2 regions of the Leptolyngbya sp. ST-U4 genome follow, and region 1 is predicted to be linked to the other one. Evidence: riboswitches for the same ligand, from Rfam matches in the RefSeq annotation. Region 1 holds a riboswitch; the other holds the start of a gene.
What was found. Region 1 has a riboswitch for cyclic di-AMP ahead of NDA02_RS01205 (ArsB/NhaD family transporter). Riboswitches for the same ligand answer to the same signal wherever they lie in the genome.
Positions count from the first base shown of each region.

Region 2: another riboswitch for cyclic di-AMP. It lies ahead of ntrB (nitrate ABC transporter permease); the one in region 1 lies ahead of NDA02_RS01205 (ArsB/NhaD family transporter).

Region 1 covers NZ_JAMPKZ010000001.1:280,520-288,158, reverse strand. Annotated here, with positions in the region: gene NDA02_RS01220 (hypothetical protein) at 1-122, opposite strand, end outside; gene cobM (precorrin-4 C(11)-methyltransferase) at 159-1,016, opposite strand; gene lgt (prolipoprotein diacylglyceryl transferase) at 1,313-2,209, opposite strand; cyclic di-AMP (ydaO/yuaA leader) riboswitch at 2,505-2,692, shown strand; gene NDA02_RS01205 (ArsB/NhaD family transporter) at 2,808-4,145, shown strand; gene NDA02_RS01200 (DUF2993 domain-containing protein) at 4,253-5,092, opposite strand; gene NDA02_RS01195 (DUF4912 domain-containing protein) at 5,684-7,207, shown strand; partial or broken gene NDA02_RS01190 (transposase) at 7,339-7,639, opposite strand, start outside.
Region 2 covers NZ_JAMPKZ010000027.1:7,644-15,282, forward strand. Annotated here, with positions in the region: gene NDA02_RS23020 (thioredoxin domain-containing protein) at 1-647, opposite strand, end outside; gene NDA02_RS23025 (HD domain-containing protein) at 740-1,372, opposite strand; gene NDA02_RS23030 (M48 family metallopeptidase) at 1,534-2,406, shown strand; tRNA gene NDA02_RS23035 (tRNA-Leu) at 2,385-2,469, shown strand; gene argF (ornithine carbamoyltransferase) at 2,792-3,718, opposite strand; gene NDA02_RS23045 (Hsp20/alpha crystallin family protein) at 4,261-4,779, shown strand; cyclic di-AMP (ydaO/yuaA leader) riboswitch at 5,301-5,439, shown strand; gene ntrB (nitrate ABC transporter permease) at 5,563-6,417, shown strand; gene NDA02_RS23055 (ABC transporter substrate-binding protein) at 6,678-7,639, shown strand, end outside.

The DNA of each region.
Region 1 (7,639 bases):
CAACGTCCTGCGTTGCCTCCTAAATCCTCCAGTGCGAGGGGGGCAGTTCGGGACATCGCCGTGACTTTCCCAGTCGTGACTTCCCAAAGTTCTCTGGGCTGTTCTTGTTCTATTCGTTCCATTGTACCGGGACAAAACTGCACGGGATAGTTAACCCATTAGCGGGGACGAAACAAATGAGTATGCTCTGGGTTGTAGAGGCGCGATCGATAGGAATTCTGCTCGTTTGGGTCTGGGGCATCGTGAAGCAGCTTCCCCTCTGGGGTAATCGATCGCAGTGCCGGACTGATGACGTACATCGTGGTACGAATCAGGTCTTTTTGCTCGGTTAGGTCTGCCATTTCTGCCAGGGGGGCAATCCAGATCTGCTCGTCTGACCAGCCCAGGCGAAAGCAAACCGCAACGGGTGTATCGGGCGGATAGTGCTGCATCAGTTTTTCCTGCGCCTCGCGCACATGGCGGGCACTGAGGTAAAGGCACAAGCTCGCCTGATGCGCGGCAAGCGAGGAGAGTTCTTCGGCGGCGGGAACCTGGGTGCGTCCGCTAATTCGCGTCAGGATGATGGTCTGCACCAGCCCGGGCACGGTGAGTTCGACCTTGAGTTTGGCGGCGGCAAGCTGAAACGCACTGATTCCTGGAATCACCTCAAACGGAATCTCGGCAGCGACAAGTGCCTGCATCTGCTCATGCACCGCTCCGTACAAGCTCGGATCACCCGAGTGTAAGCGCACAACGGATTTACCCGATCGCACCCGATCCACCATAACGGGCAAAATCTCTTCCAGAGTTTTGTTTGCTGTCCGAATCACTTCCGCGTCAGAATGCACCATTTGCAGCATCGCAGTCGGCACAAGCGAATCGGCAAACAGAATGACCTCTGCCTGACGCAGCAGCCGATATGCCTTCAGGGTCAAAAGCTCTGGGTCGCCGGGTCCCGCCCCCACAATGTACACTGCCGGGGCAATAGTAGACTGATCTTCAGCGGGTATTGATCGATGTTCAAATTCAGTCGTCATGGTTGATTCGGCTCTATGAAATCACACAAAAGTTAAATTTGTCGCACAGCACTGCGTCGTTCCTGTAAAAACTTTGAGAAAGCAAGAACTTCTGTAAAAACTAGATAAATCTCATCCGTAAATTCCCCCATTTGACCGTTCATCGGTAAAAGTAGGGTATAGATGCACCCTGATTCAAGCCCTGGAAATTGCTCTAGGGCTTTTCTGTTTTACGAAAGTGCTTTGGTAGATCCTCAGGCAGGTGCTGTGGATAAGCGGTTTGGGTGAGGTTTACTACGAAAGAAATCAAAATCAATTTATACCTGGCTTTTGTCCGAATCCTGAGCGTTTGCTCGCGCTGCTTCGTTTACTTCTGCGATCGACACGACATCCGGCAAAGATCGGTTGAGCGGATAGAGCCATAGTAAGCCGATCGCCCCGATCGCAATTCCAACTAGACTCACAACCTGAGCGATTCGCAGTGGACCGAGCATCAGGCTATCCATCCGCAGTCCTTCAATCCAGAAACGTCCCAGGCTGTAGCATACCAGATAGGTGAGAAAGAGGGTTCCCAGCTTCAGCGAAGACTTACCGCGCAGCCCCCGGAAAAACAGCACCATCAAAATTGCGAACACCCCCAAATTCCACAGCGATTCGTAGAGAAATGTGGGATGGAAATACTCAAACTGCGTATAGCCGGGAGGACGCTGCGCCGGAGGAATAAACAATTTCCAGGGCACATTCGTGGGTCTGCCAAATGCCTCAGAGTTAAAGAAATTGCCCCATCGCCCGATCGCCTGTCCCAAAATCAGAGACGGAGCCACCAGATCGGCAAGCTGCCAGAAGGGAACTTTGTTCAGTTTCGCAAAAATTAGCGTGGCGATCATGCCACCCAAAATCGCGCCGTGAATCGCAATGCCCCCATGCCAGATTGCAATCAGCTCTGAGGGATTGCTGGCGTATTTGTCCCATTCAAACGCCACATAGTAGATCCGTGCCGCCGGAATCGCTGCCACCACCAGCCAAATCGCCAGATCGCTCATTAAATCTGGATTGACACCGCGTTTTTTTGCCAAATAGGTCGATAACGTCACCCCGATCAGCACGGCTGAGGCAATCAGCAATCCATACCAGCGGATCGGCAGGGGTCCGATCATGGGTCCGGGAGACGTAAACACAGCGAGCCACAAATTTAATTGCCAGTTCAATTGCATAGTGCCTCAAGCGAAAAAAGCAATTCCCTTGATTGTATCGACTTCAGGAAAGGGGATTTGGGCAGGCATCAAGTCTGCAAATCGCAAAACGGTACGATCGCTGCCAAATCTGCATTCAAACCAAGAATGGTATGATGCCCGGAAAACCAGTGCTACGATTGAGCCAATCCTGGTGATTTCGTATCAAATCCGCTTGAATTGCTGAATTCAGTAAGGAATAAAGGAGCTTTTTCCCGACCCGAAGGCGAAACCTCCGATCGGCAATTTATCGGATTTCCCTAATTTCAAATCGCTGGAATCAAGTCAGCCTAATTCGACCGCCTTCATTCGATCGGCGCAATCGAAACGGAGGAATCAATTTTTGGGACGTATTTGCGGTCAGGATAATGCCTGGGTTTTAGCTTAGCGTTGAGTCTCGATTGCAAAAGGGCATTTCCCAGCCTTAGCCCGTCAACTAACTCCGTCGGCAAAGGGAGAAGACTGAGCAGAGACAGCATTTTTGTGACATTTCCGGGATGAATTTCTGGAATGAGTGATTGCAAAGATCTGGCTCCTCAGCTTCCCAAGTCTGTATCGTCTTATCGGAGAAGCGGGGAAGATGGAAAACTGGCAGGCATGGGTCGCAGGAGCAGCGTTTCTGGGCGTGATCCTGTTTGTAATGACCGAATGGATTCACCTTACAGTTGCAGCTTTTTTGGGCGCGCTGTTGCTGGTGTTTACCAACGTTATGACGCTGACTGAGGCGATCGACTACGTGGGCGGCAGCTATCCGACGCTGGCACTGTTTTTTGGCGTAATGGTGCTGGTGCGTGCCTTTGAACCCACCAAGATTTTCGACTACCTGGCGACCCAGATAGTCATCCTGGCAAAGGGGCAGGGAAAGCGGCTGCTGATTGGCATTATTGCGATTACCACGCCGATTTGTGCCGTGCTGCCGAATGCAACCACCGTTATGCTTCTGGCTCCGCTGATTCCGCCGATGGCACAGGAAGTAGGCGTTGACTTTGTGCCGCTGCTGATTTTGATGGTGTTTGTGGCAAATAGTGCCGGGCTGCTGACGCTGGTGGGCGATCCGGCAACGTTTATTGTAGGGGATGCAGTCAATATCAGCTTTCTGGATTACCTTACACAGCTCAGTCTGGGCGGCGCGGCGGCGATCGTCACCCTGCTGATCATGACCCCGTTCCTGTTTTCCCCTATCTGGCATAAGCAGCTAACCGACCTGGAACACTTGCCCCACCCCAAAATCAATCATCCCCGTGTTTTGGCGCTCGGCGGAATCATTGTGGTTGCGGTACTCGTGTTTTTTGTGGCAGGCGAATTGCTGCCAATTCCCGTTTCTCCGGCTGCGTCTGCTCTGCTCGGTGCTGCCCTGGCTCTCCTGCTGGCACACCAAAGCAAAATCGACACCGTTCACAATATTCTGCGCGATGTTGACTGGAGTACGCTGCTGTTTTTTATGAGCATCTTTGTCCTGATTGGCGGACTCGAAAAAACAGGCATTATTGGAAATTTATCAGGACTTCTTGCCGTCATCCTCGGTCAAAATATCTTGCTGGGTTCCCTGGCATTGCTCCTGTTTGTGGGTCTTATTTCCAGCGTCGTGCCCAATATTCCCCTGGTCGTGGCAATGGTTCCTCTGCTGAAGCAGTATGTCGTTAACGTGGGGCTGGTGAGCGCAGAAGTGCTAACTCCCGACTTTAACGGGCAGTTTCCCACTGAAGTCCTGCCCCTGTTTTACGCAATGATGTACGGTGCAACGCTGGGCGGTAACGGAACGCTCGTTGGTGCATCGTCTAACATTGTGGCGGCAGGAATTGCAGAACAGCACGGCAAGCGTATTCCGTTCCAAACTTTTCTGCGATACGGGATTCCGGTCATGCTGATGCAGTTGTTGACGGCGGCGATCTATATGGTGGGGAGGTTTTTTCTTTAGTTAGTGAACCGGAGTTGATAAGCGGGAGTTGGTAAGCGGGGGAGCCGAGGGGATGAGGAAATGAGGGGTGAGCTGGCAGGTTTACTGCACCCGATCGCGATAACTTCTTACGCTGGTACTACATTAACCCTCCCCCGGCACACCAGCCTTTCCGCTTCCAAAAGGAGTTCCTGAATCTCGACTTCCTGACCGAGATCAATCGCAAACCGATGGAGATGGGGCAGTGGAGTTCCCTGGGTTGCGGTGAGCGTGGGCAACAGTTCGGGACGATCAAGGCAAAGCTGGCTGCCGTTGAATTGCGTAATTCCGGTTCGCAGCAAAAAGGGGAGGCGAGGCAAAGCAGTTCCTTGTTGGAGCGAATCGATCGCAGGTTCTCGGACGGGGGAATTATTCATTGCACTTGCCAAAATGCCGCCAAGGATAAGCTGCTGATTGCCGAGTTCAATTTGGGGCTGAGTGATGTGAATCGTACCTGTTCCAATCGCAGCAGTGAGTTCCGGGGGCAAGAGGTGGCGCGTTTCGGGCTGAAATAGAGCGGTCATTAAGTCGGATAGCGCAGTTGCCAGCAGGGGAGCCTGAAGCGAAGCGGTGAGATCGCGCTGGTGCAGCGTCAGATTACCAAAGACCGGGACGACTTCGAGCAATTGGAGGGGTTTGCCGCGAAGAACCTGCCCAAAATTGACGCGAATATTTTCGCCTGTCAGCGCAACCTGACTCAGATGGAGCCCTTGATAAACTGCCTGCCGTGCAGCGATCGACACTTTTGGCACATAGCCTGAGAGGAGTTGTCGATCGCCTCCTTCAAGCTGAAATTGCAGATCTGCGACAGACTCAACCTGTGATCGCAGCCACAGCCGAACTGCCGGAGCCAGAACGCTGCTAATCAGCCGACTTTGCCGAGAATCGGGTTGGGGTGCAGGTTCCTGAGTGGGGCGATCGGTAGACATGATGGTGTGTAAAAAATGAACAGGTCTTAGAGTCAGCCTTAGCATGGCCAATATGCCTTAGCCATTGTGACAGTCTAGACGGCTTGTGCAAATAGAGAGTTGCCGACAAGCAAAAGCACTGCGTACCCTACAACACCTATTCAGGCGATCGACTGCTAAGCAACGGCAGACGATTGGGGTGAGCATCTCCTCTAAGCAGATAGGGATTCCCAGCACTCTGGAAGGACAACTTTCTTACATTCCGTTTTTCAGGGCTTCTAGCGTAACTGACAGTTGGCTCGCAATGTCATGAAACTTTGATATTGTCGATCCCACAACCCGATCCCAAACGGGCATTTGTCAGAAAATCATGACATTATTGCTGTTCCGATCGCTGAGTTTCCGTTGATCTCACTAGAATCAGGCTTTGAACTACTTGATTCTTAGGCTGATTTTCTGCAAGATAGGGACACATTGATCCCCTGCGATCCCAAAGACTGATGGGTTTGATATTGGATTGAACTCCCAGCTTTATTCAGTCGTTTCTGTTCTCTTTCTCAGCTTTGAATCAAGGCACTCATGCTCAAACGATAGACATCTGGAGGTCTGACCATGTCAACAGAACGTCCGCCGATCGAAGAAATGACCCTCCGGCAGCTCCGCCGAATTGCGAGCGAGTTGGGCATCTCGCGTTATAGCCGCATGAGAAAAGACCAGTTGCTTAGCTCAATCCAGGAAATTCAGCGGGCGCGGTTTGTTTCCAGTTCAACTCGTTCTTTAGAAGCACAGGCAGAAGTGGAAGCAGCGAAATTTGATGTTGGGCTTGATGTAGAGCAAACTGAACAAATTGAGGCAGCCTTAGCTCTTGCCGTTGTAGATGAGGGATTGCCTGAGTTGCCAGATGGCTATAGCGAAACCCGCATCATGCTGCTGCCCCGTGACCCGCAATGGGCTTATGCCTACTGGGATATTCCTAAGGCTCGAAAAGAAGAACTGCGCCAGCAGGGGGGCGTGCGTTTGGCACTGCGGTTTTATGACGTGACTGATATCAATGTTGAAATTCAGCGTCCGCACAGCTTACAGCAATATGAATGCGACGAACTGGCGCGGGAGTGGTACTTGCCAATTCCGGTAAGCGATCGAGATTACGTGGTGGAAATTGGCTACGTGGCGTTTGACGGTCGCTGGCTGATGCTGGCGCGATCGGCTCCGGTGCGAATTCCGCCTGTTTATCCCTCAGACTGGATCGATGACCAGTTCATCACTGTTGTTTGGGAAGATGACCTGCGCGGCAAGACGGTGAAGGAGCTTCCTCATCCGACCCGACAGTTGGCAAGTGTGGCAAGCGTTGCTAGTCCTGTTTACGATCGCGTGTTTGAAATGGCGCAGTCTGCCGAGACGCAGCGCGTTGCAGGGTCTGTATTTGGTTCGATGCAGCAGGTTCCCGAAGAGGCAATCAGCTCCTATGTTTTCCCATCGGGGGTAGGCAAGTGGGCAGTGCCAACGGCTTCCGGGATGGGAATGTCGGGCGCAGGCATGATGGGCAGCACAGCTTACACCACCTCTGGCATGGGAATGTCCGGCGTGGGCATGGGTGCGGCTAGAATGTCGGGCGCGGGAATGTCTGGGGTAGGCATGATGGGCAGCACAGCTTACACCACCTCCGGCATGGGTATGATGTCTGGCGTGGGCATGAGTGCGGCTGGAATGTCGGGCGCGGGAATGTACACAACTTCGGGGATGGGCATGTCCGGGGTAGGAATGTACACAACTTCGGGGATGGGCATGTCCGGGGCAGGAATGTATACCATGTCGGGCATGGGCATGTCGGGAGCAGGGCTTTCACCGTCGATGCGTCCGCGTCAGTTCTGGCTGATTGCCGATGCTGAACTGATTGTGTATGGCGCAACTGAACCCGATGCTACCGTAACGATCGGCGGTCGTCCAATTCAGCTCAATCCAGACGGCACATTCCGTTTCCAGATGTCTTTCCAGGACGGCATGATTCACTTCCCGATCATGGCAGTTGCCGCCGACGGTGAGCAAACGCGATCGGTTCACCTGGAATTTACGCGCACCACGCCCGAACGCAATACAAATACTAAGGAAGAAGCGATCGTCGAGTGGTTGCCATAGTTAAAAATCTCGGTTTGATTTCCCCGAACTTCCTCTAACGCTGTCAAAATGGCAGTGCTTCAAACAAAGCTTGATCCTTCATCTTAGATGGAGGATTTTTTATTGCATTGCAGAACGTGCCTTTTTGTTATTTATCCCTCTTTGGTAATTTGGAAGTAGCGCGTTTTGCGCCGCGCACCGAAGATGATTTCGCGGATGTGACGGCGCTCGGTGGGATGTCCAACCTGCGCCTGATCGTATGCTCGCCAACGGTTGTAGCGCACTCGCTGTCCCGGTCCGACAAGCACACCATGATTCGAGCGAAGGGCAACAATGTAAGACCATCCGAACTGCTCGATGGTATTGATCACATCCCCACTTTCGCCATACAAACTGTCCGCTAAAACTAGCTCTACCTCGAAGCCCAATGCTTTGACTTCTTGTAGAATTTCA
Region 2 (7,639 bases), on a different contig from region 1:
AACCGAACACTGTGCAGGGCAGTCATCGCGTGAGGAATCATGGGAAATTTTGGCCCTCCTCCCTTCGCGGCTAGTACCGTCAGACTGACCCGTAGCCCTTCCTGCAAGCGTTCTTCAGAGAGTTCGCCATTTCCCTCGATCGTCGCGCCCTGCTTCAACCGTTCCCGCAGCTCGTCCGTCACTGCCTGAAGCTTGACTGCCTCGGTGTCGTAAAAATTTCGGAGTGCCTGAATGACCTGCAAAAAGCTCGGTCGCCCGTACTTCGCCTCTGGCGGAAAGTAAGTTCCCCCATAAAAAGGCAGGAGATCGTGCGGCGACAGAAACACATTCAGGGGCCAGCCGCCTTGTCCCGTCATGAGCTGGAGTGCCTGCATATAAATGCTGTCAATGTCCGGGCGTTCTTCGCGATCGACCTTAATTGCCACATAGTTCGCGTTTAGATAATCGGCAACGATCGGATCAGAAAACGCTTCGCCCTCCATCACCGTACACCAGTGGCAGCTAGAGTAGCCGATCGACAAAAAAATCGGCTTGTTCTCCTGTTTTGCTTTCTCTAATGCCTCATCGCACCACGACCACCAGTCGATCGGGTTATCGGCATGTTTGCGGAGATAAAGGCTCTGAGTCTGAGCGAGGCGATTGGTCATAACAGCAGCCGGAACGCTTCACTGTTGAGTCTAGCGTTTTAGCTTGATTTACGAAGGGCTGATGACAAAGGGCTGCTTGCCTCAGTCATTTCCTATAGAGTTGCCTGCTGCGCCGCTTGCTCCGCAGTTTCCCGCAGGGGTAATCGAATATATCCCGCAGCCACACTCTCCGCCACAATTGCTTCGACCCACTCCCACAAATCAGGCGTGCCCTGCTTAACCGGTTCCATCCGCTTCCAGACCTGATCGATCGAAACGCCGTGTTTCTTCCAGGTTCCGCCTGCCGTTTTGTAGTTGTGCAAGAGGGGCTGAATGCGATCGAGTGCAGCCGCAAATTGAGCCGTTGCCGTTTCCCGCGCTTCAAACTCTTCCCATAAAAGACGCAGCTCGGCTTCCAGATCCGGCGGCAATAAGCCAAAAATGCGATCGGCGGCACGCTGTTCTCGATCGGCTTTGTCCAGATTGCCCTGCACGTCGTAGCAAAAGGTATCGCCTGCATCAATTTCAACCAGATCGTGAATCAGCAGCATTTGAATCGCGCGGCTCATGTCTGTTCCCGCAGGGGCGTACTCTGCCAGCACGATCGCCATGATTGCCAGATGCCAGGAATGCTCTGCGCTGTTTTCCTGCCGTGATGCATCGACCAGCAGGGTTTGCCGCAGGATGTGCTTAAGGCGATCAATTTCCAGGATGAATTGAATTTGTTGGGTGAGTCGTTGCTGCACGGTGGGAGGTGGAGGGAGGTGGGCTGACGCTTTATTTTAGTGTGAATGGGGGTGGGAGATGAGGGGGTGAGCGTCTTGATCGCGTTTAGATTGAATCAGTGGGTATGTAGGGGGTTTGATTAGAATGGGAGCAGGCACTTTTTCACCACACGATTGCCCCTATGTCTCTTCCCAAATCTCTGCTGGTCGGTTTAACTTCTAACGACTTTCGCCATCCGCTCGATCGTGAGGCAACTCAGGCACTCAAGCAGATTCCGGGGATGGATTTAGTTGTGCGATCGGTGCTTGGACCTGTGGCAGAACGATTCTTCTATTTAGAAAATATTGCGTCTAGCATTTTGGTGAGCGATCAGCAGTTGCCTCATTTACATCAGCTGCTGCTGGAAGCCTGCAAAATTCTTGACCTGGAACCGCCTCAGCTTTATGTGCGGCAGCATCCGGTTCCCAATGCCTACACTTTTGCAATGCGAGGCAAACAGCCGTTTATTGTGCTGCATACATCGCTGATTGATATGCTCACATCTGAAGAAACCCAGGCAGTGATCGCTCACGAATTGGGGCATCTCAAGTGCGAACACAGTGTTTATATGACCCTAGTGAATGTGCTGGTGCTGGCTGCCGGACAGGTTCCCTCCTGGGGTGCGGTGCTGGCACAGAGTTTGCAGACTCAGTTAATGGAATGGGTGCGCTGTGCAGAATTTACCTGTGATCGCGCTGCGTTGCTGGTTGCTCAAGAGCCGCGTGTGGTTGCCTCGGTGCTCATGAAACTAAGTGGCGGTTCGCCTACGCTTGCCTCTCAGCTCAATCTGGATGCATTTTTAGCACAGGCGCGATCGTATGACACCATGACCACCGATGATGTGGGCAAGCTGCTGCGCCAGATGCAAACCACGCCGCTAAGCCATCCCCTCCCGGTACTTAGAGCTAGAGAAGTCGATCGTTGGGCAAGCAGCCAGGAATACGCAGGGATTCTCCAGAAGCGATCGATGCGCTATAATGATGAGGCTGAAAAGGGCGGATGGCGAAACTGGTAGACGCACCACACTCAAAATGTGGCGAGGTAACCCCTCATGGGAGTTCGATTCTCCCTCTGCCCATAGACTTAAGTAAATTACTAAAATTAAATTAGTAAAGAAGTGAATTAGTAAAGCTGAATTACTCAAGCAAGATTAAATTCGAGGAGGGTTCGGATCATGGCTCAACGGTTGAAGCGATGGGAATCTCCCCGCAAGCAGGGCAGAAACGATAAAGGAAAAGGCGGCAGTGCCCGACAGCGACAGCTCCGCAAACAAACTCAAATGCTGCGGAAGAAACTGAAGGACGGCAACCCATCTAATCAAAATTCAAACCGATCGGGGGAAGGGACACTATCTCTTCCCTCTTTTTTTATTCAATTCCCTCTCTTTCAATCCACTTTGTTCACTCCACGCCCAACACACTTACCAGCAATGCCTTTTGAGCATGCAGCCGATTTTCTGCCTCGTCCCAGACCCGCGATTGGTTGCCTTCGATCACGCCGTTTGTAATCTCCTCGCCGCGATGTGCCGGAAGACAGTGCAGCACGATCGCCTTTGAGTCGGCTTTATTCATCAGGTCTTCATTCACCTGGTAGGGCATAAAAACGGGAATGCGGCTGTCTGCCAGATCTTCCTGTCCCATACTCGCCCAAACATCGGTGTAAACAATTTGTGCGCCCTGAACGGCGGCTTGCGCGTCCTGAGTGAGGGTCACTTCGGTTCGATCGCCTGCGATCGCTTTTGCCTGCTCCAGAACTCCGGCGTTTGGTTCAAAGCCAGCAGGAGCAGCAACCCGAACGTTCATACCGCTTAAGGCACAGCCCAACATCAGGGAGTTTGCCATGTTGTTGCCATCGCCGACATAGGCAAGCGTTAAACCGTCGAGCTGTCCAAATTCTTCTTTGATGGTCTGCAAGTCGGCTAACACCTGACAGGGATGCTCCAGATCGGTGAGAGCATTAATCACGGGAATTTTGGCATAGCGGGCAAAGGTTTCAAGCTCCTGCTGCTCGTAGGTGCGAATCGCCAGCACATCCAGATAGCGATCGAGCACTCGCGCTGTATCTTCCACGGGTTCTCCCCGGCTCACCTGGGTGACGTTGACGTTGAGATCCAGTACTTGCCCGCCGATTTGATACATTGCCGCCGAGAAGCTAACTCTGGTGCGTGTCGAAGCTTTGGTAAACAGCAGACCCAGAATCTTTTCGCAGCGCGGGTTGAGCTTCTTTGCTTTCAAGTCGATCGCCAGATCCAGCAAATCCCGCAGTTCTGCCACACTTAAATCCGCCATGCTTAGCAGATCCCGCCCATATAATGTCGCTACGCTCATTTCTGAAGCTTGATAGTAGGGGTTTCTTGAATTCCGGAAACTAAAACCCTACCAGATTTTCTGCGATCGTGCAGTGTTCAATTCAACTCCTGAGCAATTCTCGTTCTGTCACCAAGAACTTTTTCCTTCTACCGCCTAGGGGCTTGACTCAGCAGACTGAATTCGAGCATCAGCAAAGAGGGAGCCGTTCTTATCCTACTCGCCTGAATAAATCTCCAAAAGAAATCGGATTACAAGTGTTGGCACAGCAGTTGGTAGGCTCAGGCTTTGTCCGTTTACTCAAGTAACTTACTTAAGTAACGACTGAAATTTGAAGTACTTTGCCATACCTTCAAGCTAGCAAACCGCTTTGTTACCTCTCAACTCGACTTAAGCTTCAAAAATTGTTTGCGTACAATGCGCTTACTTATTCACTCGATCGTCTTTTTTCGGGAAACTTCACCATTCCTGTACAGTTCTCCTCACTGTCTCCGGGTTGAGGTGCAAGACATAATCAAAACATGAGGATTAAACGTTTCAATTACCCCACACAAGATAGAGCGATGTTAGTGAGATATTGGAATCCTTGGCGCGAAATGGAAACGCTCCGCCGTCAAATGGATCGAGTGTTTGATGAGATTGCAGTACCGAGCGAATACAGCTGGGCTCCGGCGATCGAACTACATGATAGCGGTGAAACATTTACGCTGAAAGCTCAACTTCCCGGCATGGATGTGAAAGATATCAACGTTGAAGTGAGCCGTGAAGCAGTTGCTCTCTCCGGTGAGTATCGCAGTGAGCAGCAGGGCGAAACCAACGGCATTATGAAGTCCGAGTTTCGCTACGGTAAATTCCGCCGCATTGTGCCGCTTCCGGTTACTGTGCAGAACGATCAGGTTCAAGCCGAATACAAAGATGGCATCTTGACCCTGACGCTGCCCAAAGTCGTCGAAGTTCGCAACAAAGTGGTGAAGCTGAATCTGACAGACTTGGCTCAGCCTACGATCGAGCCGACGACCGAACCCGCGACAGCAGCCGTCACCGGATCGAATGAGGCACAGGCTACCGAAGCCAACAGCTAAGAGCTTAAGCGGTTTTGAGCCGCCTCTGGAGTAAGCGACACGCAAATTAGACAAATTAGATTTGAGTTAAACAGATAGCGCAATAAGCAGGAGGTCGATCGCCTCTTGCTTTTTTGTATTTTTGTATTGGTACACCATTTTTGTATTGGTACACCAATGGTTTAATAAACCAATTTTTATCTATCTTCAATGCATCAATTTTCTGCATCAAATCATAATTTCTGCATCAAATCCTAAAGCTAAAGCTGATATTACTCCTGCTAAACCTGCCTTGACATTCATATTTACTGCACTCACCTGCACTCACCGTTCTTCAACCAACTTTATTGAAATCATTTACAGCGTTTATTTCTGCGTTCGACTTAGAAACGCAACGTTTGTAATCAAAAATTCGCAAAATCGATCGCCTACCTTCGGCTGAATAAGCAAACACAATGGTGAAAGCAATTCGATTGCTTTAGCAGTAGAGAGATTGACGGACGCAATGGGCGATGTTAGTATGGATGCACTTCAAATTAATCTCGAACAGTCAGCTTAATTCAGTCTCACCCTAACCAAAGAAGACTGAAGCGGAGGAACCAATATTGGGGCGTATCGCAAGAAGGACACCTCTCAGTCCTAGCCCGTCAGCTAACTCCGTCGGCATTGAGGGGAGACTGAAGCTTTTGGCAATTTGTCTTTGGATAACCGTCTTTGGGCAACCGTGCTAAAGCTCGTCAGTATCCTTGACTGTTGGACAGTGGTTCCGTTGTTCTGTCCACCTTCAACCCTGAGGAGTTCAGGATGGTTGTACAATTTGTGGGTTCGATCGCCGTTGCCGGACAAGCAGCCTGGAGGCGTGTGCAGCCAGTCGTGCTGCAAGAAACTGTGCTGCTGCCTGCGTTGGGATTTGCAGGTCTGATTTTGCTGTGGTGGATAATTGCCCTGTTTAACAGCGACCTGATGCCCACCCCGCCAGAGGCACTTCAGGCAAACATGGACTATTTGCTGCATCCGTTTTATCGTCGTGGTCCTGGCGATTTGGGAATTGGTTGGCTGTTGATGGCAAGTTTGCGGCGCGTTTTGATTGGCTTTAGCCTAGGCGCACTGGTTGCAATTCCCGCCGGATTTCTGATTGGGATGTCGCGTCAGGCAATGCTGGCACTCAATCCGATTATTCAAATCCTGAAGCCCGTTTCGCCTCTGGCCTGGCTGCCGATCGCCTTGGCAATTTTTAACCTGGCAGACCCTTCTGCGATTTTCGTCATCTTCATTACGTCGCTCTGGTCAACGATTATTAACACTGCACTTGGCGTATCCAGCGTCTCCAAAGATTATCTGGATGTGGCGAGAGTCCTGGAAATGCCTCAGTGGAGACGAGTTATCAAAATTATTCTGCCTGCCAGTCTGCCCTATATCTTCACCGGGCTGCGCATTAGCCTGGGCATTGCATGGCTGGTGATCGTCGCAGTCGAGATGCTGACCGGAGGTGTAGGCATTGGCTTCTTTGTCTGGGATGAGTGGAGCCGCTTGAACCTTAGCTCGGTCTTCCTGGCGGTGGTTGTAATTGGGCTAACCGGGCTGATTCTGGACTTTATCGTGGTCAAAATTCAGCAGTTTGTCACTCGTCGTCGTTTTCGATCGCAGTCGGCAGCCTAATCAAGTGGGGGAATCCGGGGGTGAGGGGTAAGTGAGCAGGGGATAAAATCTCTCGATCGCCCTTGCGTCAGAGCTTCCTAATCTACTTCATCAGCTTTGCGTCAATCATTTCCACAGTCTCTCTACTGTCTGTTGAATCAGGTTGAGCAGCAAGACGCTCCCCATTTATAGAACGAACCGCAAAACCCGCTCCTCACCTCCCCATTCTCTCATCCCTCCGACTTTCCATCCTTTATCCACTCCCCACTCCCCAAACCAATATGAACCACGATCGTCTCAATCGACGTGACTTCTTAAAAGGATTCGGAGCTTCGGTCGCTGCAACGACGCTGGCTTCCTGTGCGGTAAGTGCGAATAGGGCGCCGCAAGGACTGCCGCAAATGGCGGCTGAAGTAGAACCGATCATCGATCCCCAAACGCTGGAAAAACCGAATTTAACGATTGGCTATGTACCTGTCAATGACTGCGCTCCCTTTGCGATTGCCTGGGAAAAAGGCTTCTTTCGCAAATATGGCTTGAACGTGAAGCTTAGCCGCGAAGCAAGCTGGGCAACCTCACGAGATGGCGTAATTTTTGGTCGGCTGGATGCGTCACCCGTGGTTTCAGGAGCCGTGACCAATGCCCGAATTGGCGCAGAAGGTGCGCGCCATGCCCCGATGTGTGCCGCAATGACCATCCACCGCCATGGCAATGCAATGACCATGAATCGTGCCATGTGGGAATCGGGGATTCGCCCCTGGCATGAGTACAAGGGTGATTTGGAGGCATTCGGGCGGGATTTCCGTCGCTATTTTGAAGGTCTGCCCTCGGATCAGCGAATTTGGGCAGTGGTTCTCAGTTCGGCGATTTATGAATATTTCATTCGCTATGTCTCGGCTGCCGCAGGCGTTGATCCGTTGAGCGAATTTCGCGTGATTATTGTGCCGCCGCCCCAAATGGTAACGAATATGCGAATTGGTGCAATGCAGGCATACATGGTGGCAGAACCCTGGAACACTCGCGCAATTCGGGGGAATGAAGGAATTGGCTTCACCTTTGCTCAAGGAAAGGAAGTCTGGCGCGGACATCCTGATCGCCTGCTAGCAGTGATGGAGCCTTTTATTAATGAAAATCCCAAGACGTATCGATCGCTGGTGAAAGCCATGATCGAAGCCTGTCAGTATTGCAGCAAGCCGGAGAATCGCGCCGAAGTTGCAAAGATTATCACCGGGCGATCGTTCAC